4 regions of the Pelosinus fermentans DSM 17108 genome follow, and region 3 is predicted to be linked to each of the others. Evidence: riboswitches for the same ligand, from Rfam matches in the RefSeq annotation. Region 3 holds a riboswitch; each other region holds the start of a gene.

Region 1 (7,640 bases), 2.2 Mb from region 3:
TTTTCTCTCAAATGTTCCATGTTTTTGATTGTCGTTCAGAAGTTTATAATGTCTTTGAAATTGGGATATTTAAAAATCAATACTTGATAGTAGCAACCTTTTGTTCTCTTTTAATGCAGTTACTAGTTATTTATCATCCATTTATGCAAGAGATTTTTGCTACTGTTCCACTAGGGTTAGACGATTGGGTCGTTATCTTAGTTGTCTCAGGCTGGACCTTTATCATAAGTGCTGCAAGACATTTATTTTTCCGCAGACGTGTATCACGTTCTGTTTTGGGGCGGGTACATTAAATAATTTATTTAATTCATAATGAGGAGAATATAATATGAAGTTTAATTTTAGCAAATGGCATGGACTAGGTAATGATTTTGTAATTGTTAATGGACTTGAAGAAAAGATTGACAATTACAATGAAATGGCAATTCAGGTTTGTGATCGATATTTTGGAATCGGTGCTGATGGGCTAGTTGTTATTTTGCCTTCAGCAGTAGCGGATTTTCAAATGCGAATTTTTAATTCAGATGGCAGTGAGGCTGAAATGTGTGGCAATGTTACAAGATGCATTGCTCGATATGTTTTTGAATATGGTTTAACGAATAAGAAAAAAATTACACTAGAAACAAAAGCAGGTCTTATTAAGCCAGAATTAATCTTTATGGATGATGTGCTTAGCACTATACGGGTTGATATGGGAGAACCGCGTCTGAAACGTGGGGAATTACCTATGGTTGGTAATGAAGATGAACAGGTTGTTAATGAAGTTTTAGAAATAGATGGCACTGAACATAGGATCACTGGTGTATCAATGGGCAATCCTCATTGTATCCTTTTCGTTGACGATATTACTGGCATTAACCTAAGCGATATCGGCGCTAAAATTGAAACGCATGCTGCCTTTCCAAAGAAAACAAATGTAGAATTTGTGCAAGTATTAAATAAACAAAACTTACGTATGCGCGTTTGGGAAAGAGGAGCTGGTGTTACGATGGCTTGTGGTACAGGTGCCTGCGCTACCTTAGTTGCAGCCGTTTTAAATGGAAAAACAGACCGTCAGGCTACTGTTGAATTAGATGGGGGACAGTTGCTGATTGAATGGGGGTCAGATAATCATATTTATATGTCTGGTCCTGCAGTGGAAGTTTTCCGGGGAACATACTTATAAATCCAATCTGGTCAAGGTTTGTATAGAAAGTAAGAATCCAACTTCTCTGCATGTATGAAGTTGGATTTCTTTATCCACTTGTTGTTGTGATAAAGAGATTGTTATGATTTATCATTTGCAGTAAATAATATGCTTCATAAAGTGAGGTGCTTAAAATGAGATTTATTATTTTGACAATTATTTTCTTAGTACTATTCGTTACCCAAACATTAGCAATTTCTTCTATTAATTTAGATGTAATTAAAGAGGCGCAGGATCATGGCAAATTAAGGAGTAAAGATTCATTACAAGAGTTTTTGTTGCCATGGATCTCTTATGAAGAAAAAGCTGAAAAATTAAATGGCGTGACTGAGCGCTCCTATTTATATACTTCTTATTTGTTAATTGCTACAGATGCTAGGGAGAAAAGCTTAAATGGTCATGATATTGCCATACTAGACAGCGAAGAAGTATTAGAAAATTACTCAGGCTTATTGAGTTTTAGCACAGTTTTGTTTGGAGATAAAGAGGATTTTGCAAAAGATGCTAGTGTTATTGTCAAACAAAATAATAACGTCATTAAGGCATACCAAATGATAATACCGGCAGAGGGAGAAAAAGTGCATCTGGATAAAGGACAAACCACATTTAATGCTCAATGTTATTTTTATTTTTTTGAAAAAGATATTGTGCCTGACCTTCCTATAATATTATCGGTTAGAACGAATGATCAGAAAGAACATAATTTTTACTTTGACTTGGAGAAAATAAAATAGTCATATTAAAACCTTTATGTGTAGATATTCAATGAAAAAGGGATTTAAGAGAAGCATGGAGAAGTATTTATAAAAGAATTGGATAATTGTGATTTTATCGTTAATAATAAAATCCGTAAAGAGAGGAGCCATTTTACGTGATTAAAAGTATGACTGGTTTTGGTCGTGGAGAATTTCAGGATAATGAGCATCGACTCATTGTAGAAATTAAAGCAGTAAATCATCGTTATAATGAAATTGTTATCCGGATGCCGAAAAATCTGGGGCCACTTGAAGATAAAATCCGGCGTAGTGTATCAAACCTGCTAGCAAGAGGCCGGATTGATGTTTTTATAACGATGGATGAATATGGGCAAAAGAAAAAGGCTGTGCGAATTGACAAAGAGTTAGCAATAGCCTATAATAAGGCTTTAAAAGATTTAGGGGATTTATTTTCTATAGCAGTAAATGATAATATTCAGCAGATTGCTAAATTTCCAGATGTGATTAAGGTTGAAGAAGTAACGGAAGATGTTTTAATCTTGTGGCCGAAGCTAACCCAGGCAGTTGATATGGCACTTACTAATCTCATGAGTATGCGTTTAGCGGAAGGGCGAAACATTCAGCAGGACTTAGTCTTGCGTATTACGGATATTGAATCATATATTACTGCCGTAGAAAAACGTGCACCCCAGGTTTTGGTTGAATATAAAGAGAAAATACTGAGTCGCATGCGAGAATTGCTGGCTACAATCGGTGAAGAACCTGATGCTGGTCGCCTACTACAAGAAACGGCTATATTTGCGGATCGTACCAGTATTACAGAAGAGTTAGTGCGCTTAAAAAGTCATTTAACGCAGTTTCGGGCTGCATTGAATGCCGATGATGCAGTTGGCAGAAAATTAGATTTTATTGTGCAGGAAATTAACCGTGAAACCAATACAATTGCCTCTAAAGCCAATGATTTTAATGTTGCTAATATCATAGTCGAAATTAAAAGTGAAATTGAGAAGGTCAGAGAGCAAATTCAAAACATAGAGTAATATAAGATATATTGGGATACAAACGTAAGGGGGATTTTTTGTGGAAATTAAACTTATTAATATTGGGTTTGGTAACATTGTGTCTGCTAATCGAATTATTTCGATTGTGAGTCCTGAATCTGCACCCATTAAAAGGATTATCCAAGAGGCCCGTGATCGGGGGATGTTGATTGATGCAACTTATGGACGCCGTACCCGAGCCGTGATCATAACCGATAGTGATCATGTTATTTTATCCGCTGTGCAACCAGAAACGGTAGCGCATCGTCTTGCCAGTAAAGAAACGAGTGAAGACACTGCAGAATAGCAGAAAATGAAAGGAGTCGCAGTTGTGGCAAAAGAAGGAATTTTACTTGTGTTATCTGGTCCGTCGGGAGCAGGTAAGGGGACAATTTGTCAAGAATTGCTGCGTACTTATCCTGGGTTGCATTATTCTATATCGGCTACTACACGCAAAGCCCGTGTTGGAGAAGAACATGGAGTTAACTACTGGTTTGTATCTCATGACGAGTTTCAGAATATGATTCAAGATGATGAACTATTAGAGTGGGCTGAGGTTTATGGGAACTTTTATGGAACACCCTGTCGCCAAGTAAAACAATTACTAAATGATGGCAAGGATGTTGTTTTAGAAATTGATGCACAGGGAGCTACGCAGATTAAAAGAAAATTTCCGCAAGGTGTATTTGTCTATATAGCACCGCCATCTTTAGATGAATTGGCTAATCGCATACATAAACGAGGGACAGATAGCTTAGATGCAATCAAAAATAGGTTAAGTTGTGCTAATAATGAATTGTCATATGTACATAATTATAATTATGTAGTAGTCAATGATAAGGTCCAAGTAGCAACGAATAAAGTGGCTGCCATTATTACAGCGGAAAAGTGTCAAGTAGTACGAAACTGTAATATAGTAAAAGAAATTTTAACAAATATCAAATAAATAAAAATTAGGGGGACTACTATGATATATCCATCATTAGATGTATTAGTTACTAAAGTTGATAGTAAATACACTTTAGTAGTACTTGCGGCAAAACGGGCTCGTGAGATTATGGACGGGGCGACTTCTTTAGTTGAGAGTAAATCCAATAAGCAGGTGACGATCGCTTTAGAAGAAGTTGCACAAGATAAAATTTCCTATGAACGGACCAAAAGTGGTATAAAATAGGAGGTTTCCATGTTGAAAGGAAAAAATATTGTAGTTGGTGTTGCTGGCGGCATTGCTGCTTATAAAATAGTAGATCTTGTAAGTCAATTAAAAAAGCAAGGTGCCAATATATATGTTATCATGACTCAGTCAGCGGCTAACTTTGTTACGCCGTTGACTTTTCGTGAAATAAGTGGACAGCCAGTTGTTGTTGATATGTGGGCTGAAACTACCAACTGGAATGTTGAGCACATTGCCTTAGCAAGTAGAGCGGATTTATTTTTATTAGCGCCTGCTACAGGCAATGTGATTGGTAAAATAGCAAATGGTATTGCTGATGATATGTTAACAACTACGGTAATGGCAACAACGGCTCCGGTTTTATTTGTTCCGGCTATGAATACCAATATGTATTTAAATCCGATCGTTCAAAAAAATATCAGTAGTTTAATAGAGTTAGGATATCATTTTATGATACCAGAGAGCGGGATGCTAGCATGTGGTGTAGAGGGAATAGGACGCTTACCTGATTCTAAAACAATTTTAGAGAAAGTTCATCAGTTGATAGTTGTTCAAAATGATTTTCGAGGAAAGAAAATCTTGATTACGGCTGGCGGCACGAAAGAAGCGATTGATCCTGTAAGATATATTGGCAATCGCTCTAGCGGGAAGATGGGATATGCTTTAGCAAGTGCTGCTGCTGCAAGAGGAGCAACTGTTACGTTAATATCAGGACCTACCAATTTAAAAGCTGCCTGCGGAATTAAAGTCGAATATGTAGAAGCCGCATCAGATATGAGGGCGGCTGTATTGGCGCATTATAATGAGAGTGACATTGTAATCAAAGCTGCTGCTGTAGCCGATTATCGTCCACAAAGTACTGCAGAACACAAAATTAAGAAGACTGGCGATACATTACAGCTTGTCTTAGAAAGAAACCCTGATATATTATTAGAACTTGGTCAGTTGAAAAAACAGCAGATGCTAATTGGCTTTGCTGCGGAAACTCAGCAGCTGGTTCTTCATGCGCAGGAGAAACTAGCTAAAAAAAATCTGGATATGATTATTGCTAATGATGTATCTGTTCCAGGCGTTGGGTTTAATGCAGATCACAATATAGCGAAAGTGTTATACCGTGATGGGCGGATTGAAGAGTTATCCAAAATGTCCAAAGAACACATGGCAAACATTATTTTGGATAAAATTCTCGCAGAATGTCGAAAATAGGTTGATTTTTTCATTATTTTACATTAGTATTTAATTTGATACAATTTTATATGATATGCTCATCAAGAGTTGGTGGAGGGATTGGCCCAATGAAACCGCGGCAACCATTTGGAAATCCAAAACGGTGCCAATTCCTGCGGAATAATCCGCAAGATGGGAGAGTGTAACACCCTCCCTATGGGTGTTTTTTATTGTTTATTAAAAATGGGGGTATGATTTGTGAAAAAAAAGAGAGTTTTATTTACATCAGAATCAGTTACTGAAGGTCATCCAGATAAAATAGCAGATCAAATTTCAGATAGTGTATTAGATGCAATCATGGCAAAAGATCCAATGGGACGTGTAGCTTGTGAAACGCTTATTACGACAGGGCAAGTACATGTAGTTGGTGAAATCACTACAAGTTGTTATGTGGATATTCCAAAAATTGTACGGGACACGGTGAAAGAAATTGGCTATACTCGTGCAAAGTATGGTTTTGATGGAGATACATGCGGTGTGCTGGTTTCCATTGGAGAACAATCAGCTGATATTGCTTTAGGCGTTGATAAGTCTTTAGAGGCTAAACGAGGTCAAATGGACGAAATTGAATCCATTGGGGCTGGTGACCAAGGAATGATGTTTGGTTATGCTACCAATGAAACTCCTGAATACATGCCATTGACAATTGCTCTGGCTCATAAATTGGCTCGGCGTTTAGCAGAGGTGCGCAAAAATGAGGAAGTAAGTTATCTGCGTCCTGATGGTAAAACTCAAGTTACAGTAGAATACGAAGACGGTAAACCTCTTCGTGTTGATACCATTGTTATATCAACTCAGCATGGTCCTGAAGTTGAACTGGCAACCATTGAAAAAGATCTGATTGAGAAAGTAATTGCTCCGATTGTTCCAGCAGAATTATTAGATGAGAAAACCAAATACTATATCAATCCGACAGGTCGTTTTGTAATCGGTGGACCACAAGGTGATGCTGGTTTGACTGGTCGCAAAATAATTGTTGATACCTATGGCGGAATGGCTCGTCATGGTGGTGGTGCCTTCTCTGGTAAAGATTGTACCAAAGTTGACCGCTCTGCCGCTTATGCTGCACGTTATGTAGCTAAAAATGTTGTTGCAGCAGGATTGGCAGATAAATGTGAAATTCAGCTAGCCTATGCGATTGGTATGGCTCATCCAGTATCGATTATGGTAGAAACTTTTGGGACTGCTAAGGTGGATGAAGATGTAATTGCTGAGCTTATTAAAAAACATTTCGATTTGCGTCCGGCTGGTATTATTAAAGCGTTAGATTTACGTCGCCCTATCTACCGCCAAACAGCAGCTTACGGGCATTTTGGTCGTACGGATGTGGATTTACCATGGGAAAGGACCGATAAAGCAGAAACCCTTCGTAAAGAGGCTAATCTATAATTGGGATGTTAGCTGTTTTAGCAGGATTTTTCTGAATTTCATGGGAATTGTATATGCTATAGCCAAAAAAGAGGGAACAATGAGCTTCCCTCTTTTTAATTTTATGATAATTATGAAGGTAAAAATGCAGTTATATGCTATAAAATCGTGTTAAGATATAAATAGGCAAGCTGAATCCTCTAAAAGAAATACCTTTAAAAGACTATTAATAGCGAATGGTGGTAAATATGCAACGTATTGCTCAAGTCTTAATAAACATTACAACTAAAAATATTAATAAAGCTTTTTCTTATAGCATCCCTGATCATTTGGATTATGTTGATGCAGGGTGGCGTGTTTTAGTACCTTTTGGTAATCGTAAATTAGAAGGTTTTGTTATTGATATTATAATAGAGGAAGACTCGAATCGTATTGAGTTAAAGCCAATTATCGATATACTAGATAATGACAAATGGTTTGACGAGCATATGATGCATACAGCTAGATGGATTAGTGAATATTATCTTTGTAATTTAGTAGATGCCATGCGTTTATTTATTCCAGGAAAATCCGGTGTGAAAAGTGTTGTTGCTTATTCTGTCGAGATGGAAGTGGATACAGAAACAACACTGGTTGCCTTATCTGCTAAATATCCAGAATATAGCCAAGTGCTGTCATATATAGAGACGCACAGCCCTATTCTGTCTGTTAAACTGGAAAAGAAATTTGGCCCAAGCGTTTTGAAAGCAATAAGATACTTAGTGAGAAATAAGATCATAATCGCTGAATCAATTGCAAAAAAAATGGGTACACACCGTTATAAAACGATAATGAGTTTACTAATGGATGCTGAAGCAACTCGAGAACAAATTAGCAAGTTGGCAAAAAAGCCAGCACAATGCCGTTTGCTCCAATACTTGATAGATCAC
Region 2 (7,640 bases), 3.6 Mb from region 3:
GCCAAAGCAGATTCTTTCAGTGTAATACCTTCTTTTGCAGCTCTTTTTGCAATCTGTGCTGCTTTATCATAGCCAACAAGGGGTACTAAACCAGTGATGAGAATTAATGATTGGTGTAAATAAAAATCAATCACATCCTCCCTTGGCTGTATGCCTATCGCACAATTTTCATTAAAGGAATGTATGCCATCAGCTAATAAGTTAATGGATTGCAGTAAATTATACACAAGTACAGGCATAAATACATTCAATTGAAAATTCCCCTGACTTGCAGCAAACGAAATCGTTGTATCATTGCCAAACACTTGCGCTACAACCATGGTCAAAGCCTCTGATTGAGTAGGATTTACTTTTGCCGGCATGATAGAGCTGCCCGGTTCATTCTCAGGTATTTTAATCTCACCTATACCGCAGCGTGGGCCACTTGCCAGCCAGCGAACATCATTGGCAATTTTCATCAAGTCTGCCGCTAAGGCTTTGATGATGCCATGAACTGCCACGACTTCATCCTTACTCGTCAAAGCATGAAATTTATTTGGTGCAGTATGAAACTGCTTTTCTGTTAGCTTAGTGATTTCTGCAGCAATTAATTCACCAAACCCAACTGGAGAATTAATACCTGTACCGACAGCAGTCCCTCCCATTGCCAAATCGCGCATGAAATTAATACCGATAGTCAGCATTTCTTCATTTCTTTCGAGCATCCGTACCCAGCCGCTTATCTCTTGCCCAAAAGTAAGGGGAGTCGCATCCATCAGATGGGTTCGGCCAATTTTAATGATATGATTATATTCCTCTGACTTTTGCTGTAAGGTTTGTTTCAATGCTGCAATCGCCGGCAGCAATTTATCAATCACTAAACTAACACCAGCAACATGAATGGCGGCAGGGAAAATATCATTAGAACTTTGGGATTTATTTACGTGATCATTGGGATGAACAACCACTGTTTTCCCATTTTCCGTTAATAATTGATTTGCCCGATGAGCAATGACTTCATTCATATTCATATTAAACTGTGTACCACTGCCTGTCTGCCATACAGACAAAGGGAAATTTCCATCCAATTTTCCTGCCAGCACTTCATCGCACGCCGCTACAATAGCATGAGTTCGCTCCTCATCCAATATATTCAGCCTATGATTTACTATAGCAGCTGCTTTCTTCAAAGTAGCAAATACACCAACTAATTCATAAGGAATCTTTTCTATGCCGATACGAAAATTTTCAAAGCTACGTTGGGTTTGTGCTCCCCACAACTTATCCTTTGGTACACGTATTTCCCCCATTGAATCCTTCTCAATACGATATTCCATACAAAAACCCTCCTCATTCAATTGAATCTGCTTTTACTGTAGTTCAGACTAATACGTAAGAGATAATAAACCATTACTCTATCTCTTCCCCATTAGCAGCAACAATCCTGCTGCTATACTAGCTTTTAAAAAGAAAACATTTTGAACCGCGAAGATACTAAGAATATAAAAACACGAAGATTTTTTTAACCGCAGAGGCGCAGAGACACAGAGAAATAAAACTCTCTCTGTGTCTCTGCGCCTCTGCGGTTACATTATTTTTTCGTATCAAATACTTTCGATTGGTACTGTGTTGGCTCCATGAGCCATGACGGTGATCGTGTATTCTGTCTTATTTATTATTTTTTCAGCCATGGTGATCGCCTCATCCAAGCTACTAGCAGTCAGCATTCCTGCTTTTTCAAAAAACTCTTTATTCTGAGGCAATGAAACAACAATATGAGGAACTTCTTTTGCCATATATCCCAGTTTTAATGCAATGAAGCCTGGAACGGTAAAACCTTTTCGCAAAGCCAATTCTCGCTCATACAGAGAATCGTAGTTAAACCAGCCGCTAAAATCAGGCGGCTCCATGATATCACGGCATTCCAGCAGTAAAATCACTACACCTGTGGATTTTACCGCCATGAAGGAATTTCCAATGGTTTTGGAGCCTTGATACAGATTGATGTCTTTCGGGAATCCTCCAGCAGAAGCAATGACCAAATCAGTTTTTCCGCTTATGGGAACACCAAATATCTCATTAGCTGTTTTGCATCCTTGGAGCCAAGCTTCATGCCAGTGACCGGCAACAAAAGAGGCAAACTGACCTTCTGGTGTAAACACTGCATTTAATAAAAAGGCTGGTTTCAGTAATTCTGCCATTTCCAGCATATCCGCATGCATAGGGTTATTTTCCAATTTACCAACAGTACATTCTGGACTTACCCCCTGTCCAACTACTGTATGAAGACATAGACTATGATTTTCCTGAATCGTGCTATAAGAGGAGATCCCTGGCATGATGGCTTTACGTCCGCCACCAAAGCCAGCCATTAGATGATGAACAATTCCGCCCGTTAAAATGACTTTATCGGCATTAACTACATGCTTATTCATATGGACATCTTTTCCCCGTGAAGTTTGACCCACATAAACAAATTCATCCGTTTCTGGCGCATGACTTTGTAGGATCGCTATGCGTTCCACAATTTCCTGACCAAAAGTCAGTACATTTTCCTCATGAGTATGATGGCGATGGGCGCCCAGTGCAACAATAAGGGAAATATCTTCATCAGGTATACCAGCTTTATTCAGTTCATTCAGCAAAGTAGGTAAAAACAAATCATGACGCACCCATTGACGAGTTATATCACTAGCAACGATGACCACTTTATCACCTTGCTGTATTACATTCTTTAGAGGTGGAGTACCAATTGGATTGTTCAGTACCTCACGAACAGCAGCTTCTACATCTGAAACTGCTTTCGCTGGTTTACCTTCCACAACATTTACAACGCGTTCTTCCGGCAAAGCTACTTTAATTTCACTATCACCAAAACCAAATGAAAATTCTTTTAACATCTAGCATCTCTCCTACGCAATCTTTTCAAGATTATTATTTTCCTTTAGTACTAAAGGCTTATCGGGCTTGACAGCCAACCATGCAACAATGCCAATCACGGCTGAAGCTGCAGTTGTCAGAATAGCTGCCTGCCAGCCATAATTCGTTGCAACCCATGCTGTAGCAACCGGAGCAGCAATGCCGCCCATATTCCCCCAGAAATTCATCCAGCCAGTTATCGATCCAGCAAATTTACCTCCAATATCAAGACAGGCGGCCCATGAAGCATTAAAAGTAAATCCAAGAGATCCCAAGGATATCGTTAGCCATAATACATTCAGCCAAGGTACAGTTGCCACTGCTCCCAGGTAAAGAGTTATACAACAGATAATTAGTCCTAGAATGCCAAATAAAGTGCGGGATTTATGCCTTGACACACCGGAAGCGACTAATTTATCACTGATATAGCCGCATGTAGCCGTTACTATACACAATGCCGCCCAAGGAAAAGAAGCAGCAATCCCCATTTTCTGCAAAGAAAAATTTTGAGCCTCTATTAAGTATAATGGCAACCAAGCTAAAAATACATACATAATATAATCCGTTATAAAATATTGAATCCCAATAGCCCAAAACTGAGAAGATCCCAAAAAAGCACGCCAAGGTGCCAGTTCTTTTTTATCACTATCTACCATTAGACCTTCTTCTATGTAACTTGCTTCTGCAGCATTGGTAAATTTACTATCCTGAGGAGTATCCTTGGCTAAATAATACCAAAGTCCTGCCAATAGTAAACCTACTCCACCAAAAATAACAAATACGGAACGCCAGCCAAAATTCATCATCAATACGATCGTAAGTGTTGGACCAACAACCGGTCCAAAAAATACACCGCTTAACATAAATGAAGAAGCACGCCCCTTTTCATTATTATTAAACCAACGGTAAATAAATCTTCCAAAGGCAGGTGCCATAGGACCTTCTCCGATGCCAAACAGACTTCTCGCCAGAATAAATGAGGTAAAGTTACTGCATGCTCCTGTTAATACTGTAAAGGCTGACCACCAAGTAGCTGCTAGTGCCAGAACCCTCCGATGTCCCCAAAATTCAGACATGATTCCACCTGGTATTTGCATAAAAGCATAGCCAACAAAAAAAGCCGTCTGAATAAATCCCATATCCATTTTGCTAAAGCCTAATTCTTGCATAATAGTGGGAGTGGCTACTGATAAATTGACTCGATCCATGTAAGAAATAAAACTAATAAAAAACATAAGTCCTGCTAATTTCCATCGAAAACTTGTTTTTGTCTGCCCCATACGATAATCCTCCTCAATTATGAATATAAGTATTTTTGCAATGGACTTTTATTCATATTATCATATTATACTTTTGTTAAGTTTACATGTCAATTGACGAGAGATACGATTTTCTCAATTCTCCTTGACACCAGGTAGGAACTCATGCTACTATTACTTTCATCAACTACATACATTCATCAAGAGTTAGCCGAGGGGATTGGCCCGATGAAGCTACGGCAACCACCGCGCAATGCGAACGGTGCCAATTCCAACAGGAATTTCCTGGGAGATGAGGATCATTTTGGAAAAATAAAATCTTCTTCATCTTATGAAGAAGATTTTTTTATTATCAATCAAAGGAGTCAATATGATGAATCAAAATGCACAAGCTCAAACTCTGCGTAACTATGCCTCGGAAAAAGCTGGTCGTTTTACAGAATCCGTAATTAGAGAAATGTCTCGTATTGCTGCCGCTCATAAAGCCATTAATCTTGCACAAGGCTTTCCTGATTTTCCGGCATCGGATGAAATAAAAGAGGCCGCAGTTAAGGCAATTTTAGAAGATCACAATCAATATGCAATTACCTGGGGGACGAAGTCACTTAGAGATGCCATTGCTTTGAAAAACAAAAGAGACTATAACATTGATATTGACCCGGAAACGCAAATCACCGTATGCTGCGGTTCAACAGAAGGCATGGTAGCAACCCTCTTAGCCACTATTAATCCTGGGGATGAAGTCATTATATTTCAGCCTTTTTATGAAAACTATGGTCCTGATGCCGTATTATGTGGTGCTACCCCCAAATACGTCCAACTGCATCCACCAGAATTCAGCTTTATCAAGGAAGAATTAACGGCGGCATTTTCAGAACGTACCAGGGCCATTATTATTAATACTCCAAATAACCCTACTGGTAAAGTTTTTAACCGCGAAGAGCTGGATCTCATTGCCAAACTATGTATTCAATATGATGTCTTGGCAATTACAGACGAAATCTATGAACACATCATCTATGATGAAATAAAACACATTCCTCTGGCTACCTTGCCCGGCATGGCAGAACGAACCATAACTATCAATAGTATTTCAAAAACCTACAGCGTAACAGGCTGGCGCATTGGTTATGTGATTGCTTCCGGCGAAATCAGCCGTTCCATACGTAAAATGCATGACTTCTTGACGGTAGGAGCAGCCGCTCCCCTGCAAGTAGCCGCCGCCCAGGCCCTAAATTTTCCTACCACTTATTATGAAAAATTAGGGGATTTTTACAGTAAGCGTCGCGACTTTATGTTAAAGGAATTGACTGCCATCGGCTTTACTTGCATTCGCCCGGCCGGCGCCTATTATATTATGGCAGACATAGCGCCTTTTGGCTGGAAGAATGATGTAGACTTTGCCCGTCACTTAGCTGAAAAAGTAGGGGTTGCAGTCGTACCGGGATCTAGTTTTTATCAGGACGATGCCAATGACAAACATCGTTTTATCCGTTTTTGTTTCTGCAAACAATTTGCAACATTAGAAGCAGCAATCGAAAGACTGCAAAAATTGAAATAAAACATTATATTTTTTAGGAGGCATATTTAAATGAAAAAATCACTAAAATCCATTTCCCTTTTCCTATCTCTTGTCTTTATTCTAGGTTTAGCAACTGGCTGCGGTCAGCAAAGTACTGCAAAAGTAGAACAGAAAACATTAAAAGTTGGTGTTACAGCTGGTCCTCACGCTGAAGTAATGGATGTAGTCAAGAAAATTGCCGAAAAGGATGGCTTAAAAATCGAAGTCGTTGAATTTAATGATTATATTCAACCTAATGTAGCATTAAACCAAGGTGATATTGACGTCAATAGTTTTCAACATAAACCTTACCTTGACAATATTATTAAAGACCGCAATTATGATATCGTCTCAGTGGGCAACACAGTCATTTTTCCAATGGGCATTTATTCAAGCAAGCTGAAAAATATAGCCGATTTACAAGCAGGAGCCATCGTTGCCATTCCTAATGATCCAACTAACGGAGGACGAGCTCTATTATTGCTAGAGAAAATTGGTCTTATTAAATTAAAACCGGAAATCGGACTAAAAGCCGCTGTTACTGATATTATTGAGAATCCTAAAAAAATTGTTATCAAAGAATTAGATGCAGCACAAATCCCCCGTTCCCTAGCTGACATGGACGTTGCTGCCATTAACACCAATTATGCAATTACCGCTGGATTAGTACCGACTAAAGATGCAATTGCTATTGAAGATATCAACTCCCCTTATGCTAATATTATTGCTGTCCGTTCTAAAGATAAAGAAAATCCAGCTGTACAAAAATTCATTAAAGCCTATCACTCTGATGAAGTAAAATCCTTCATTAATGAACACTTTAAAGGTTCTGTTGCAGCAGCCTGGTAAAACTGGCACATAAAAAATAAAACATTTTGAAACGCGAAGGCGCGAAGGCTATGAAGCACACGAAGAGACCTGTAATCTCCTTCGTGTGCTTCGTATTTCTTCGCGTCTTCGCGTTTCGATTCATTTTTTTACAGAAGCAGAACACTATACATTTTGTATATCCCCATATTTACGCTGCACTCTCATGAGTCTTGCCGATAAACAAGTTGCACCAAAGGCTAGACCTACAATCAAACCGATCCAATAACCAAAGGCTCCTAACCCGGAATGATGAGATAACACATACCCTAGGGGCAATCCAAGAACCCAGTAAGAAATCATTGCCAAAATAAATGTAACCCGAACATCTTTATAGCCCCGCAAACAGCCTTGGACCGGTGTTGCGATAGCATCTGATAATTGGAAGAAAATCGCATATAACAAGAATTGCTCCGCAAGATGCCTAATATCCATATCTGCTGTATATAAACTGGATATCTGCTCGTTGCCAAAATATAATACGATGGCAGCCATTACAGCCATAAGCAATGCAATTCCAATACCCAGATAGCCATATTGTTTAGCATCTTGATACCGCTTAGCCCCTGCTTCAAAGCCTACCACTATTGTTAAAGCCATAGAAATACTAAGTGGCATCATATAAATCAGGGCTGCCACATTAATAGCTACTTGATAGGCTGCAATTGTAACTTCACTAAACTCACTCATTAGCAAAGTAATCACTGCAAATATACTCGTTTCACAAAAAATCGCTATACCAATGGGTATACCGATCTTTAACTGCTCTTTCCAGGCTGCGAAAGAAAAGCGATACCAGAAGCTAAATATCTGATGGGATTTAAAAGGTTCTCTGCTTTGAATAACGCATACACTAATAATGGCAATACACCAATAGGTAATCGCAGAGGCCCATCCTGCTCCCACACCACCCAACTGGGGAAAACCGAAATTACCAAAAACCAATACATAATTAAGCAGTATATTGATCGGTAATGCTACCATAGAAATTAGCATCGTTACCCGTGTATAACCTAAGGTATCAATAAAACAGCGAAGAACTGTGGAAATAAACA
Region 3 (7,640 bases):
TGTGCGGTTTTAGGGACTCCAGCTGGACTAATCGGTAAACAAAGGATAGCAGCTCCATATTTTTTGGCCAGAGGTAAAAAAGACTTTAAGCGTTCTGGTTCTGCACTTACTGAGTTAATCAACGCCCTGCCAGGATACGCCTTCAAGCCTGCTTCTAACGCATTTACATCGGTTGTATCAATTACCAAAGGAACATCTACCAGCATTGATAACTCTTGAATTGCATACTGCATGGCCTTGGCCTGGTCAATTCCTGGAACCCCCATATTTACATCTAGAAGGTGTGCACCTGCACGGACTTGAGACAAGGCTTCTTTTTTTACGGAAATAAATTGTCCCGCGGCAATATCGGCTGCTAATTGTTTGCGGCCTGTAGGATTAATCCGTTCACCAATAATGACAGTGGGATGACCAGCGCCCAGGTAAATGGTTTTACTGCGGCTGGTTAAGGCGGTAGACTTTTTCGCTGATTGAACCGTGGGTAAATCGGATAGGGCGAGATGTTTTACGGCTTGGTATATAGATTTAATGTGCTGGGGGGTAGTGCCGCAGCAGCCGCCAACATAACGGGCACCTGCAGCAACTAATTTTTTAGCCCAAAGTCCCATTTCCTCAGGCTGCATGGGAAAAACAGTTTGTTTATTGATTAGGCTGGGCATTCCTGCATTGGCTTGAACACTGATTGGACAATTTGTAGTCTGTGCTATTTTTTCTACAATTGGCAGTAATTGTGCAGGACCTAAGGAACAATTTACACCAATGATATCAGCACCCATTGCTTCTAAAATGATCGTTGCCGTTATGGGATCAGTACCAGTTACAGTTCTTTCATCAGCACCAAAGGACATTTGACAAATAACAGGTTTTTTAGAAGCAGCTTTTGCTGCAAGTAAAGCTGCACGCATTTCTTGAATATCAATAATCGTTTCAATTAGAATCATATCTACGCCAGCTTGATCTAAGGCAGAAATTTGCTCAAAAAAAACGTTGTACGCATCATCGAAGGATAAATCTCCTAAAGGAACAATTAATTTACCTGTAGGACCTACAGAACCTGCTATCTTAGTATCAGGACCACAGGCAGCCCGGGCTGCCTGAACAGCGGCAGTATTAAGCAAAGCAACCTTTTCTTCTAAGCCATAATGGGTTAATTTTATCCGATTTGCTCCAAAGGTATTTGTTTCAATAATATCGGATCCGCTATCGATATAACTTTTATGTATAGCCGTAATCACGGCTGGCTGCTCTTGATTCCATAATTCGGGACAATATCCCGGCGGTAATCCTGCATTTTGTAACATCGTTCCCATGGCACCGTCAAAAATATAAATCATAATTTCAATCCTTTCTAGATAGACAATTTATTTGCTGGCATTGATCACATTTAGAACCTTCGATTGTTTCTTTATGGGGGAGGTTTGATACAGTTGGTGTTAACCCAATCACAGCTGTAATGGATTTACGGGGGAGAAGCATACATGCCGAAGTGGCTGTTATATTAATTTCATCCCCATGTGCTAACGTTAAGATTTGAGGTTGAACCCTAATATCCCATTGTCCATAGCCTGGGCTAAAGCGGAATAGAGTGGTATACCCTTGCTTATTTTCGTCCTGCTTAATAAGCTCACAAGCTTGATCGGCAGCCAGTTCTACAGCCGTTGTGCCTGCTGCATCTAATAACAAGCCTAAGGTATATTCGTTTTTGCTGAAGTATTCACTTACGAGCTTCTCTAAATCAGGTCCTATGGTAACTGCAATAACGGCAACCTTTAAAGAGTTCGCCAAGTGTTTACTAATAACGGTTGGAGGAAGTGATAAAGGTTCAGGGCTCATAATTGTAGAAGTACTGGCATCATAATCATAGATCTGCCAGCTTGCTTTTGGTTGGGAGATGATCTGTGCTTCTGTACAAGCTTGATCAAGTAAGCGCTGGGGGAATTCAGTACATTTCGTAAGACCTGAATAACGTTTTAATTCACTCATATCTAGCGTTTGGATTGTTGGATTGTAAATTGGCACAGTATCCCTCCTTTAACCGTATCAAGACATTTTAAGTATAAGCAATATTTAACGCAAATTTGTTTGTTGAATAATGGTTTTGGATTGTTCTAGTTTGTTCATTGTATATAGATGTATACCATCTACCTGATTTGCTACCAAATCTGTAATTTGGCTGCAAGCATATTCAATCCCTGCTTTTTCAAAATCTAAAGATGAATGTTCATATTTTTCAATGATGTTTTGTAGGGGTTTAGGAATAGAAGCACCGCACAATCCTTTAATCCTGCCTACTTGTTTGCTATTTAGCAATGGCATGATCCCGGCACTGACAGGGATTGTGATATTCACTTGTTTAATTCGGTCAAGAAAATCATAAAAAATGGCATTATCAAAAAACATTTGTGTAATTAGAAAATCTGTACCGCTATTTACCTTTTCTTTTAGGTGAAGAAGATCTGTATTCAAATCAGGACATTCTGGGTGTCCTTCTGGATAAGCGGCGGCAGCAATGCAAAAATCATGATTGGATTTAATATGGGCGATTAAATCTTTTGCATATTGATAAGTATTTTCTCTTCCTTTATCATTGTTTTTATTTATTGGATAATCGCCTCGCATAGCTAATATATTTTCAATATTATGAGCTTGCAGTTGATTTAACATTAGATCAATATCATCTTTGTGGGAGTTGATGCAAGTTAAATGAGCTAAGGCCTCGACGCCATACGTATTTTTAATTTTATCTGCCGTTTCAATGGTGCGGTCTGAAGCACTGCCTCCGGCTCCATAGGTAATACTAGTAAAATCAGGATTGAGGGTTTGTAAGCCCTCTGTTGTTTTAAAAATAGATTCTAAGGTGACGGTTTGTTTTGGCGGAAAAATTTCAAAAGAGACAAGGGTTTTTCCTTTATTAAATCGATCAGAAAGTTTCATGAATAACCTCACATTATTTATAATTTATTAGTTTGAATAAAAATCTATGAATAAAACAGCCTCTTTCCTTTGAGGAAAGAGGCTGTTTTATCATCCGTTCTTTCCTCTTATCTTTCAGAACGTGAATTCTGCTGGATTTAGCACCATTTGCATTGCTGCCGGTTGCTGGGTGTCATAGGGCCAGTCCCTCGACCACTCTAGATAAGAGTATTTATTAAATTGGAATTCATGATAATATAAAATCGAATGATTGTCAATGTTTTTTAAATAATTATTAAATTGGTTAAATAATGGTATATTTACGGAGGGTATCTGCCATTTTTGGCAGGAGATAGTCTCTAGAGTGTGGAATGAATTAGCTTATAGAAATTAGAATCGAGAGGACAGTTTGTAAGTAGAAGACTAAGGCTTGTCCTGGATTCTAAAGACCTGGCATGTGCCTTAGTCTTTCTTAAAAAATGAATGAGAATATGGGGTGAACTACTTGGTGAAGGTAATTGCAATTGCCAACCAAAAAGGGGGTGTTGGAAAGACAACAACTTCTGTTAATTTAAGTGCATGTTTGGCTGATTTAGGGAAAAAAGTATTATTAGTGGATCTTGATCCACAAGGTAATTCTACGAGTGGTTTTGGTTTTGATAAAACCAAGATGAAACAGTCTGTTTATGATGTGCTAGTTAATGATGTACCGATTGAAGGCGTTATTTTACAAACCAAAATTGAAAATCTAATGCTGTTACCCGCTACGATTCAGCTGGCAGGAGCGGAAATCGAGTTGGTATCTATTATGTCTCGAGAAACGAAGCTAAAAAGGGTTTTGGATAAAGTGAAGTACAGTTATGATTATGTTATTATTGACTGCCCTCCTTCTTTAGGGTTATTGACTATTAATTCATTAACCGCCGCTAATTCCGTCTTAGTACCAATTCAATGTGAGTTTTATGCATTGGAAGGGTTATCCCAGCTGATGAATACAATTACCCTTGTTCAGAAGAATCTAAATCCGGCATTGTCTTTGGAAGGGGTAGTTCTGACAATGTTTGACGCCAGGACAAACTTGTCTATTCAAGTCGTAGATGAAGTGAAAAATCATTTTCGACATAAGGTATACCAAACGATTATTCCCCGGAATGTTCGTCTTAGTGAAGCACCTAGCCATGGACAGCCTATCACTCGATATGATCCTAAATCTAAAGGGGCAGAAGTGTATACAGATTTAGCTAAAGAGGTGATTGATGATGAATAATAATTCTCAGAGAGGATTAGGCCGGGGATTGGATGCCTTGTTTTCTAGTTCAAAAGGAGTGGATGCAGAGTCTCTTATAAAGAATGTATCCATTTCAGAAATTATTCCCAATAAATTTCAGCCACGCCGGGTCTTTGATGAAACTGCATTGCTCGAATTAGTATCTTCTATTAGTCAATATGGCGTATTGCAACCCCTTGTAGTACGAAAAAGTAATAATATTTATGAATTAGTAGCTGGTGAGCGACGACTGCGTGCTTCTCAGCAAGCAGGTCTGAAAGAGATCCCTGTTATTATTAAAGATTATACAGATAGGGAAATGACGGAAATCTCTTTAATTGAAAATATACAAAGAGAAGATTTAAATGCCATTGAAGAAGCTCTTGCCTATCGTCGTTTAATGGATGAGTTTCGTTTAACCCAAGAAGAAGTTGCAAAAAAAATTGGTCGCAGTCGTTCTGTGATCGCGAATATGGTGCGTTTATTGAATTTACATCCCAAGGTACAAGATTATGTTTCACGTGGAACATTATCCATGGGACAGTCCAGACCCCTGTTAGCCTTAGAAACCCTCGAACTTCAATTAGAAGCAGCGGAAATCATTATTGAAAATGATTTGTCAGCAAGGGATGCAGAAGAATTAGTCAAACGAATAGCGGATAAAAAGAAACCAGCAAAACAACAACCGAAGAATGTAGAAGAGAAAAATTTTTTTGTGACAGAAGCTGAAGATCGACTTAAGATGATATTAGGTACACAAGTGAAAATTAAAGAAGGAAAATTCAAGAGCAAAATTGAAATCGAATTTTCTTCATCTGAAGATTTAGAACGCATTCTTGAAGTTTTAAGTGGTGATGAATCACCGGCTCCTAGTAAGTCTCGAGGAACCTTCGCAGTATAAAAATAAAAAGTGTCAAATTATGTTTCACGTGAAACATAATTTGACACTTTTTGTAAAACATAAAGATATGCAATATGAATTAGTAATATATTGCGAATAAAGGAGAATTAACATGCAGGAAACACCAAAAGCATCACGTTTGCACATTGCAATTTTAGGAAGGCGTAATGCAGGCAAATCTAGTTTAATCAATGCACTGACAAACCAAAAAGTTGCTTTAGTATCAGATGTTCCAGGGACAACAACAGATCCCGTATATAAAGCGATGGAGATTCTACCAATTGGTCCGGTTATGATTATTGATACTGCAGGTATTGATGATAGCGGATGCCTTGGTACATTACGAGTAGAACGCACCATGAGCGTATTAAATAAAGCGGATTTAGTGATAATTGTATTGGAAGCTGAAAGCGGCATAACCCAGTATGAAAAAGCTTTAATAGAAGGTATTAAGGTAAAGAAAATACCTATTGTTGGAGTCATAAACAAAACTGATAAAATTACGATAGCAGCGGAATTAGTAATGAAGTGGAGTAAGGAGTTTAGTATTCCCTTGCTGCCTACTAGTGTAAAGAATAATCAGGGTATTGAAGAATTGAAAAAATTAATTATTACCTATGCTCCGCCAGGTTGGCAGGGACCGCCTGTGATTGGGGACCTCATCCAAGCCAAGGATACAATAATTCTAGTGACTCCCATTGATTCAGCAGCGCCGAAAGGGCGACTCATTTTACCCCAAGTTCAAACTATCCGTGATATTCTTGACCATGATGGTGTGACAATCGTGGTGAAAGAAACAGAACTAAAACAGGCAATTGAAAATTTACGCAAACTACCTAGATTAATAGTTACAGATTCACAAGCTTTTGAGAGAGTTTCGGCAGAGACACCACCTGGTGTTATGTTAACATCTTTCTCTATATTATTTGCAAGACATAAAGGCGATTTGGAAACGTTAGTGTCTGGTGTTAAAAACATTGAGAAGTTAAAATCAGGGGATACCGTTTTGATTGCAGAAGCTTGTACCCATCATCAACAGGCGGATGACATTGGAACCGTTAAAATCCCTCGGTGGCTGCAAGAAAAAGTAGGCGGAGAGTTAAAATTTGAATGGGCTGCAGGCAGTCATTTCCCAGAAGATTTAAGTAAATATAGCTTAATTATACATTGTGGCGCTTGTATGTTAAACCGTAAGGAAATGCTTCATCGCCTTTCTGAAGTCTCAACTAAAGCGGTACCGGTAGTGAATTATGGAATTTTGATTGCTTATATAAATGGAATTTTAGAACAAGCGTTAGAGCCATTCCCTCATATACAAAGAATTTTGAGTGAATTAAATTAAATAATATGATAAAATGAAATGCAATTCGTATTAAAGCAATAGCAAAATGAACAATCAAATGGCGCAAAGGGAACGCTTAGGGATTTTTACCTTGCGTATCTTTTGCGTCCTTCGCTCTCTATCAATAACCTGGAAAGTATAAGCAGAAAAAGTAGTTAACCATGAAGGTCGCGAAGAAATGTAAAGATCGCTTTTTTGGAGTAAAACATTGAACCACAAAGGCACAATACCGCTAACGCGGCACACAAAGGAGTGCACAAAAAAATAAATAAAACCCCTTTGTGTCCTTTGCGTCTTTGTAGTTCCATTCGCTTTATCGGTTTTTTAAAGGGCGCGTAGTGTTTTGTCCATGCAAGTCAAGATTTCAGTAAAGATGCGGGAAGGGAGGGGGAAGAAGAAGATGAAGGGTACCTTAGTTAATGCAGCAGCTGTACTTGGTGGGGCAATTATTGGTTTAGCATTAAAGCAGCGGCTTTCTCAGCGCTATCAACATACACTAATGCACGGATTAGCTTTAGCTGTTGGTCTAATTGGTTTACAAATGGCTTTAAAGACACAAAATATATTGATCGTCATATTGAGTGTAGTAATTGGCGGTTTGCTTGGTGAGTTTTTGAACATTGATAAATGGTTGTCGAATTTTGGTGAATGGTTAACATTAAAGGCAGGTAGTAAACATGGCAGTGTTGGTGAAGGTTTTATTACAGGAAGTTTAGTATTTTGTATAGGAGCAATGGCAATTGTTGGCTCAATACAAGAAGGGCTAACGGGAGATGCTAGTACTTTGTATGCAAAGTCGATGCTGGATGCTGTCGCTTCAGCCGTCTTTGCATCAGGGCTGGGGATAGGTGTGGCCTTATCGAGTGTATCTATTTTACTATACCAAGGTTCGATTACCTTACTGGCAAGCAGCCTTAGCGGTATGATAGCCGATAAGATGATTATTGAAATGTCAGCAGTGGGTGGTTTGCTTATCATGGGTATTAGTTTACTAATGCTAGAAATAAAAACAATCAAAGTAGCTAATTTACTGCCTGCAATTCCGGTTGCTGCAATTCTTGCGTCTTTATAACCGGTGTAAAAATTTAAGTGTAAGTTGAAAGGTATGATGAAATGGATTATGCAACACAAGTATCAAATCTGGTTATGAACAATTTACAGTATGTATTATTAGGTATGACAGTAATGATTTTATTAGCATTGTTTGTCTTTATAAG
Region 4 (7,640 bases), 3.1 Mb from region 3:
GGTTGGAGCATAAAGATAGCGGTGAAGCAAGCCGTTCCAGAGCAAACCTTGTGGCTAGTCTTGTAGCTGCAGAAAAAGGCGACAATGCTTTATTGAATGAAATTGATAAAAATAAAGATTTCTTGGTGAAAAGATCACAATGGATCTTTGGTGGCGATGGCTGGGCTTATGATATCGGCTACGGCGGTTTGGATCATGTATTGGCGTCTGGTGAAGATGTGAATGTTTTGGTACTTGATACTGAAATCTATTCTAATACCGGCGGACAGGCTTCCAAGTCCACTCCAGCTGCAGCAATTGCTCAATTTGCTGCTAGCGGTAAGACCACTAAGAAGAAAGATCTTGGTATGATGGCTATGAGTTATGGCTATGTATATGTTGCACAAATTGCTATGGGTGCTGATAAAAATCAGACATTGAAAGCAATTGCTGAAGCAGAAGCATATCCAGGTCCATCTCTTGTCATCGCATATGCTCCTTGCATAAGCCATGGTCTGAGAAAAGGCATGGGCTTTAGCCAGCTTGAAATTAAAAATGCCGTTGAATGCGGGTATTGGGGAATGTACAGATATAACCCAACACTGAAAGAAGAAGATAAGAATCCATTCATTCTGGATTCCAAAGAGCCAACAGCTGACTTCCAAGAGTTCTTAATGGGTGAAGTACGCTTTGCGTCTCTCAAGAAACAATATCCAGATTTGGCAGATGCTTTATTTGCGAAAACAGAAAAAGATGCTAAGGAAAGATTAGCAACATATAAAAGACTTGCACAATCGTAAATAGTAATTTCAATTAAAAGAGGCATTTGGCAGCTCGCTAGCGAGCTGCCAAATGCCTCTTTCTTGTATTACCAAAATATTGTATAATAATATCCAATATAATAATGAATATTAGGCTTCTTTACTGAATTCTTATAGAAGTATGATACTATTATTCTAGATTGGAGAGATATGTGTTATGGAAATAGTATATCGCACAGGAAAGCTGGAAGATAGTTTGAAAATTGCTGAGGGAATCGATCGTGCTTCAGGTGGAATTATGGAATTCCTCTTTCACGATTTACTAGGTCAACATACAAGAACCGAGGTGATGGCAAAATCGATAGAGGAGAAACAAGGTACTGATTCGTATGAAAATGCAACCGTTGCAGAGTATCAAGGCAATATTATAGGAATTGTTTATTCTTATTCATCTAAATTCCATGGCATTACTGATAGTACCAGAAGTTTTTTTCCTAGTGACCAGCTTGCAGTTTTAAAGGAATTCTATAATTCAAAGGTTGATAATAGCTGGTTCTTAGATTCTATTTATGTAGACGAAGAATTCCGTGGTACAGGTATCGGCAGTAAGCTGATTACATTAACAAAGCAAAGAGCGAGGGCGAATGGATACAGACAATTGAGTTTAATGGTCATGGCTGATAATACAGTTGCTAGAAGAACCTATGAACGCAATGGCTTTAGAATCGTAAAACACATTGATATACAAGAGCATCCTCTAATTCCTCATAAAGGTGGAGTGTATTTATTAGTTAGTGATGTAAAAGAAGAGTTGCCATCTGATCGGTAATCTGAGGTAAATAAAATGGAGGGGGGATAAGCATAATGGGGATGCGAAGAAAGGATCGAAAAATGGAACAGGGAGAAGCCTATGAACTCCTGTTTCAAAGTAATTATGGTATTTTAGCTACTGTTGATTGTGATGGACAGCCTTATGCGATACCTCTGAATTATGTAGTTAGTGACAATACCATCTATTTTCATTGTGCTTTGGATGGTCATAAACTAGAAAATATTGCTTTGAATTCTAAAGTATGTTTTACTGTGGTGGGAAGAACGAATATTGTGCCAGAACAGTTTTCAACTGATTATGAAAGTGTGGTCGTATTTGGGACGGTCAGTAGAGTAGAAGAAAAGGGCGAAAAGGGAAAAGTCCTAAAAGGTTTTGTGCAGAAATATAGTATTAACTTTGTGCCCGAAGGTGATGTTTATATTGAAAAAGCAAAAGATCAAACAGTTGTGTGCAAAATAACAATAGACAATTATACCGGTAAAAAAAGAGGTTATAAAGTGTAATCTCCTGGAAGACGCTTATGGTAAGGCAACAGTGTTCTTAACATAATCACTGTTAAATGTAAAAGTAAATTCCGCACCATCTTTATGTGGTACGGAATTTACTTTGAGGGTTTGTTTTACTTAATATAACGGCGTGATCCGATATAGTGTTCAGTGTAATAAGCCTCATCTAAAGAACTGATTGTTACTTGTTTGGCCGCAGAACTTGCATGAATGAATTGTTGATTTCCCATATAAAATCCTACATGAGATGCTCCTGGTTTATAGGTGGTGAAAAAGACTAAATCACCTATTTGTAGATTTTCTTTATCTACAGCAGTGCCTTTACTATATTGTTCAGCTGCTGTTCGAGGAAGGGTAATTCCGTTTTTCTTCATAACAAGTTGTGTAAAGCTAGAACAGTCAAGTCCTTTAGTTGGAGATTCTCCGCCAAAAACATAAGGAACGCCCATATAGGTTTTCGCAGTAGCAATAATTGCATCTCCTTTTGAGGAACTAGTTGTTGAATTGCTAGCCGTTTCTTGAAATGGCACCGGCTTAATGTTAACGTTAGGATTTTCAGTTGTATTGTTCTTTCCTAATAAATTTCCTAATAACATGCCAATTAGAACATTAAGAAGATTAAAGGAAGAACTGCTGCTTTTTGAGTTTGAAGAGGATGTTTGTGCGAGTGTATTCAAAGGCGAAGCCGCCATAGCAAGCGTTGTGGGCATAATCAGTGTAAAAGAAAAGGTGAAAAGGATAAGAAGTATAATAGGCATACAATGTTTTTTCATATAATGACCTCCTAGTCCAATGTACGATTTGTTAGAGACGGTTCAGGAGCTAATAATCTCTGAAATTATTAATCAACTGGCAACGTTACTGACTAGAATAATGATACTAGAGAATATGTGTTATGTAAACAGGAAATATCTACAATTGGATTAGGATGAGAGGGATTCGGAGGGTTTTGCAGATGATTATAATTAATAGGCCAGGTCGTTCAAATCATTTAGTTATTGAATAATTCTTATAGACTTTCTGCTGAAAAATGAATTACAATAATAAGATATGAATCCTATTATACATATTCGTGATTGGCAAGGAGGAGGAATCATATTGCGAAAATTTATCCTTGTATATAATCCAATATCAGGTGATGCTAGTTTTAAATTTAAATTGGACAATGTAATCGAGGCTTTTCAAAAAAAAGATTGTATCATAATTCCCCTCCGGGTTAGCAATGATCAAGAGAGCGATGCTTTTATCATGCTGGTAAAAGAAATTGCTGTAGATGGTATTATCGTATCCGGTGGTGATGGTACAATTCATAGTGTAATTAATAATATGCTCAAACAAGAAATAGACTTGCCCCTAGGTATTATTCCAAGTGGTACATCTAACGATTTTGCAGTGTATTTGCAGTTAGATAAAAATATTGATACTTGTGTAGAGACAATTACAAAGGGACAGAGAAAGAGGATTGATGTAGGTAAAGTCAATGATGAATACTTTTTCAATGTTGCTAGTGCTGGATTGATGACATCAGTAGCTCATAATGCAGATAGTATGCTGAAAAACACGTTGGGGAAAATTGCATATTATTTAAAGGGACTTGGAGAATTACCTAATTTTAAAGCATTAAAAATGCGAATTATTACAGAACAGCAAGTCATTGAGGAAGATGTCTTTTTATTTTTAATAATGAATAGTGGTACTGTTGGCGGATTTCCTAATTTAGTACCTCATGCGAAAATTGATGATGGGAAGCTGGACGTACTTATTGTGAAAAAGTGCAACCTGCCTGAATTAATGAGTTTGTTTATTAGTTTTTTAAAAGGCATTCACTGTAATAGTAAATATGTAACTTGTCTACAGGCGGAAACTATTTATATAGAATGTGCTGAAGAAGTAGAAAGCGACTTAGATGGAGAATTGGGTCCCAAATTGCCTCTTAATGTTACGATACTATCCAGAAAAATTGAAGTTTTTTGTTCTAGTCAAGAAAGTATATAGACCCCTTTGTGTCCTTTGCGTCTTTGTGGTTCAATTCGTTTTATATGTTTTATTCGCTGAGTTGATTAACAAAATTAAAACTAAAATCGCTAAAAAGCCTGTAAAAATGTAAATTATGTTGACCATATAGAATACCATATGGTATAATTTTAGAAATGAATAAACTCTTATCGAGAGTGGTCGAGGGACTGGCCCGATGACACCCAGCAACCGGCAGTAATGCAGTGGTGCTAATTCCAGCAGGATGAGAATCCTGACAGATAAGAGGAAGATGGTCTTTAATAAACCTCTTTCCTCGGAAAGGGGTTTATTTAATTTAAAAAAAATAAAGATTCAGGAGGTATTTATGAAATTAGATTCAAAAATTGTGCATATTGGGGTCTGTACAGATGAAAAAACGGGAGCAATAAGCACTCCTGTATATCAATCAGCAACGTTTCGTCATCCCGCTCTTGGTGAGAGCACGGGGTTTGATTATACCCGTAGCCAGAACCCAACAAGAAAAGTATTAGAAGAAGGGATTGCTGCACTGGAAAATGGTGCAGTCGGTTTGGCATTTGCTTCAGGGATGGCTGCAATTACGGCTATATTAATGTTGTATAAGACAGGAGATCACTTGGTGGTTGTAGAAGACTGCTATGGTGGTACATATCGGGTCATTGATAAAATATTTAGTAATTTTGGCTTAACAGTAAGTTTTGTAGATGGCAGTAATATAGAAGAAGTAGCACAGAGTATTACACCTGCTACTAAAGCAATATTGGTAGAAACGCCGACCAATCCGCTAATGAAAATTGTCGATATTCGTGCCATTGTAAAATTAGCCAAAGGAAATGAGATGCATGTTATCGTTGATAATACATTCTTAACACCCTATTTTCAACGTCCTTTAGAGTTGGGAGCTGATGTGGTCATTCACAGTGGCAGTAAATATTTAGCGGGTCATAATGACTTGGTGTGCGGATTAGTCGTTGCTCGGGATGCCGAATTAGGTGCCTCGATACGTTACATCCAAAATTCAACAGGGGGAATTCTCGGACCTAATGATAGTTGGTTATTGATTCGCAGTATGAAAACACTGGCATTGCGAATGGAAAAGCATAATCAAAACTCGCAAATTATTGCCCAATGGCTGACTCGTCATCCAAAAGTTGTTAAAGTATATTACCCAGGATTAGCTGATCATCAAGGTAAAGATATACATGATAGTCAATCATCTGGTTATGGCGGTATGCTGTCTTTTGCAGTAGATCATCCAGAAAGGGTTAAGCAAGTACTGCGTAAAGTGCAAATGATTCGATTTGCCGAAAGCCTTGGTGGCGTGGAATCTCTGATTACTTTACCGGCGGTTCAAACTCATGCTGATGTGCCGATTGAGGTTCGTGAACGTTTGGGAATATCCGACTGCTTATTACGCTTATCAATTGGCATCGAAGATGCCAGTGATATCATTAATGACTTAGAACAAGCATTAGCGGATTAAAATCACTCATTGTTATAGAAAAAAGTACTAGTCATAGAATCATTAAGAGGTGAATAGGGTGATAGAGAGGGAGTTTTCTGCAAAATTATTGCATATCGAAGTGGAAGTAGATGCCTATACGAGAGCGGTGAGTACACCTATTGATCAGCCACAAGAATATAAATAATTGCGATTATCTGTAGGCTTAGAAGATGCAAATGATCTTTTGGCAGATTTAACATCGGCAATGGAGGAGTAAGAGTATGCAAGAAAAAATCTCATTTCCTGCAAAAGCATTAGCAGTAATTGATCAGAGTATACAAAATATTAGTTTTGGTGAGATTGTTTTAATTGTTCAAGACGGACATATTATTCAAATTGAACGTACAGAAAAAATTATTATTTCTAGTCAGAAGAACTTTCAGCAAGGGAAAAAGAATACAGAAGAAATAAACCTTCTTCGTAAAAAAATTTTAGGAGAGTTATCGCATTTACAATATGGTCAACTAGTTGTAAAAATCAAGGATGGTAAAGCGGTACAGATTGAGAAAACAGAAAAACGGCGTTTCCCAGAGGTAGAAGGTGTCTATGGTGATGGTATATAAAAGCAAGTGACATAGGTGAGTTTGACAGGTTAAGACTCGTATTTCAACGCAATTTTACTTTTTAAAATTAAATATTAAGTTGACAAAGCGGAGTATTTATGATTAAATGTACTTATAATATCATTAGTTAGCCGATCAGAAAACTGAAGGCTAAGGAATCGTTCTTTTGTAGGACTTCCTTAGCCTTTTTCTTTTCTGTCAAAAAAATAAAAAATAAAAAAATGGAGGTCGTGTAACATGGCTAAAATTGCAAAACAGTTGACTGATCTTATTGGCAATACGCCGCTGCTGGAACTTACTAAATATAATGGTGAAAAAGGCTTAGCTGCAAAAGTAATTGCTAAATTAGAGTACTTCAATCCGCTCAGCAGTGTAAAAGATCGTATTGGTTACGCTATGATTGCGGATGCAGAAAAGCAAGGATTAATTAATAAAGACACAATAATAATTGAACCTACCAGCGGTAACACTGGTATTGCTTTAGCCTTTGTGGCTGCAGCACGAGGCTATAAATTAGTATTGTGTATGCCAGATACAATGAGTATCGAAAGACGGAATCTATTAAAAGCTTTAGGCGCTGAACTGGTCTTAACTCCTGGGGCAGAAGGTATGAAAGGAGCTATCGGTAAGGCAGAGCAACTGGCTGCAGAAAATAGCAATTCCATTATTTTGCAACAATTTAAAAACCCATCCAATCCGGAAATACATAGACAGACTACTGCTGAAGAAATCTGGAGAGATACAGATGGAGAAGTCGATATCTTTATTTCTGGTGTAGGTACTGGCGGTACGGTCACAGGTGTGGCTGAAGTACTAAAGAAAAAGAAACCAAGTGTTAAAATTGTTGCTGTTGAACCTTTTGATTCGCCTGTTTTATCAGGCGGAAAACCAGGTCCTCATAAAATTCAAGGCATTGGTGCTGGATTTGTTCCTGCTGTAATTAACCTTGATGTTGTAGATGAAATTTTTGGTGTTCATAATGAAGATGCTTTTACGACTTCCAGGGAACTTGCTAAAACAGAAGGCTTGTTGGTTGGGATTTCAAGTGGTGCAGCAGTTTATGCAGCTGTTCAGATCGCAGCACGTCCTGAGAATAAAGGGAAAAATATTGTTGTCTTATTACCTGATTCAGGAGAGCGCTATTTATCTACAGCACTTTTCCAACAAGAGTCTTAAGGTATAGCTTTGATAGAGCCATTTAGCTCGCTAGTCATTTAAAAAAGAGTGAGAAATACCACAGTTCATGTTAAGTATCCCAATTTCTGTATGATCATTCATTGGGATACTTTGATATGAGTTGTGGTATTTTGTATTGCGCGGAAATTAGAATTCCAAGGGAAAAAACGTGAAATGGGAGAATTTTCAGGAAATGTGCATAAATATAATTCCTCGTCATTGTCAGGTACCATTTGGAATGGTATAATGAATTAAATTAAAAGTAGCTCTGCCTTACGTACAGCAGAGCTTTGTTTAAGTTAGTGCTTTGACCATCATTTGGGT

What was found. A riboswitch is a leader RNA that binds a small molecule or an ion and turns the genes downstream of it on or off. The one in region 3 is predicted to bind S-adenosylmethionine.
Region 1: it holds a riboswitch for S-adenosylmethionine, as region 3 does, so the genes downstream of both, metK (methionine adenosyltransferase) here and metF (methylenetetrahydrofolate reductase [NAD(P)H]) in region 3, are expected to answer to the same signal.
Region 2: it holds a riboswitch for S-adenosylmethionine, as region 3 does, so the genes downstream of both, FR7_RS17445 (pyridoxal phosphate-dependent aminotransferase) here and metF (methylenetetrahydrofolate reductase [NAD(P)H]) in region 3, are expected to answer to the same signal.
Region 4: it holds a riboswitch for S-adenosylmethionine, as region 3 does, so the genes downstream of both, FR7_RS14925 (trans-sulfuration enzyme family protein) here and metF (methylenetetrahydrofolate reductase [NAD(P)H]) in region 3, are expected to answer to the same signal.

Annotation. Positions count from the first base shown of each region.
Region 1 is NZ_AKVN02000001.1:2,371,529-2,379,168, forward strand. Features, by position in the region: gene FR7_RS10785 (calcium-transporting P-type ATPase, PMR1-type) at 1-293, shown strand, start outside; gene dapF (diaminopimelate epimerase) at 329-1,165, shown strand; gene FR7_RS10795 (hypothetical protein) at 1,321-1,920, shown strand; gene FR7_RS10800 (YicC/YloC family endoribonuclease) at 2,058-2,942, shown strand; gene remA (extracellular matrix/biofilm regulator RemA) at 2,983-3,249, shown strand; gene gmk (guanylate kinase) at 3,274-3,888, shown strand; gene rpoZ (DNA-directed RNA polymerase subunit omega) at 3,910-4,116, shown strand; gene coaBC (bifunctional phosphopantothenoylcysteine decarboxylase/phosphopantothenate--cysteine ligase CoaBC) at 4,126-5,322, shown strand; SAM riboswitch class I at 5,379-5,482, shown strand; gene metK (methionine adenosyltransferase) at 5,542-6,732, shown strand; gene priA (primosomal protein N') at 6,960-7,640, shown strand, end outside.
Region 2 is NZ_AKVN02000001.1:3,755,420-3,763,059, forward strand. Features, by position in the region: gene fumC (class II fumarate hydratase) at 1-1,316, opposite strand, end outside; gene larAH10 (NPN-dependent 2-hydroxyacid racemase, LarAH10 family) at 1,584-2,879, opposite strand; gene FR7_RS17440 (MFS transporter) at 2,892-4,178, opposite strand; SAM riboswitch class I at 4,352-4,456, shown strand; gene FR7_RS17445 (pyridoxal phosphate-dependent aminotransferase) at 4,531-5,718, shown strand; gene FR7_RS17450 (MetQ/NlpA family ABC transporter substrate-binding protein) at 5,749-6,567, shown strand; gene FR7_RS17455 (MATE family efflux transporter) at 6,712-7,640, opposite strand, start outside.
Region 3 is NZ_AKVN02000001.1:144,368-152,007, reverse strand. Features, by position in the region: gene FR7_RS00720 (homocysteine S-methyltransferase family protein) at 1-1,334, opposite strand, end outside; gene FR7_RS00715 (hypothetical protein) at 1,339-2,019, opposite strand; gene metF (methylenetetrahydrofolate reductase [NAD(P)H]) at 2,068-2,934, opposite strand; SAM riboswitch class I at 3,039-3,142, opposite strand; gene FR7_RS00705 (ParA family protein) at 3,410-4,180, shown strand; gene FR7_RS00700 (ParB/RepB/Spo0J family partition protein) at 4,170-5,081, shown strand; gene hydF ([FeFe] hydrogenase H-cluster maturation GTPase HydF) at 5,194-6,423, shown strand; gene FR7_RS00690 (DUF554 domain-containing protein) at 6,824-7,495, shown strand; gene FR7_RS00685 (DUF4446 family protein) at 7,537-7,640, shown strand, end outside.
Region 4 is NZ_AKVN02000001.1:3,230,852-3,238,491, reverse strand. Features, by position in the region: gene nifJ (pyruvate:ferredoxin (flavodoxin) oxidoreductase) at 1-779, shown strand, start outside; gene FR7_RS14945 (GNAT family N-acetyltransferase) at 958-1,569, shown strand; gene FR7_RS14940 (pyridoxamine 5'-phosphate oxidase family protein) at 1,605-2,075, shown strand; gene FR7_RS14935 (C40 family peptidase) at 2,192-2,851, opposite strand; gene FR7_RS14930 (YegS/Rv2252/BmrU family lipid kinase) at 3,177-4,073, shown strand; SAM riboswitch class I at 4,238-4,340, shown strand; gene FR7_RS14925 (trans-sulfuration enzyme family protein) at 4,420-5,556, shown strand; gene FR7_RS14920 (YezD family protein) at 5,799-6,140, shown strand; gene cysK (cysteine synthase A) at 6,378-7,316, shown strand.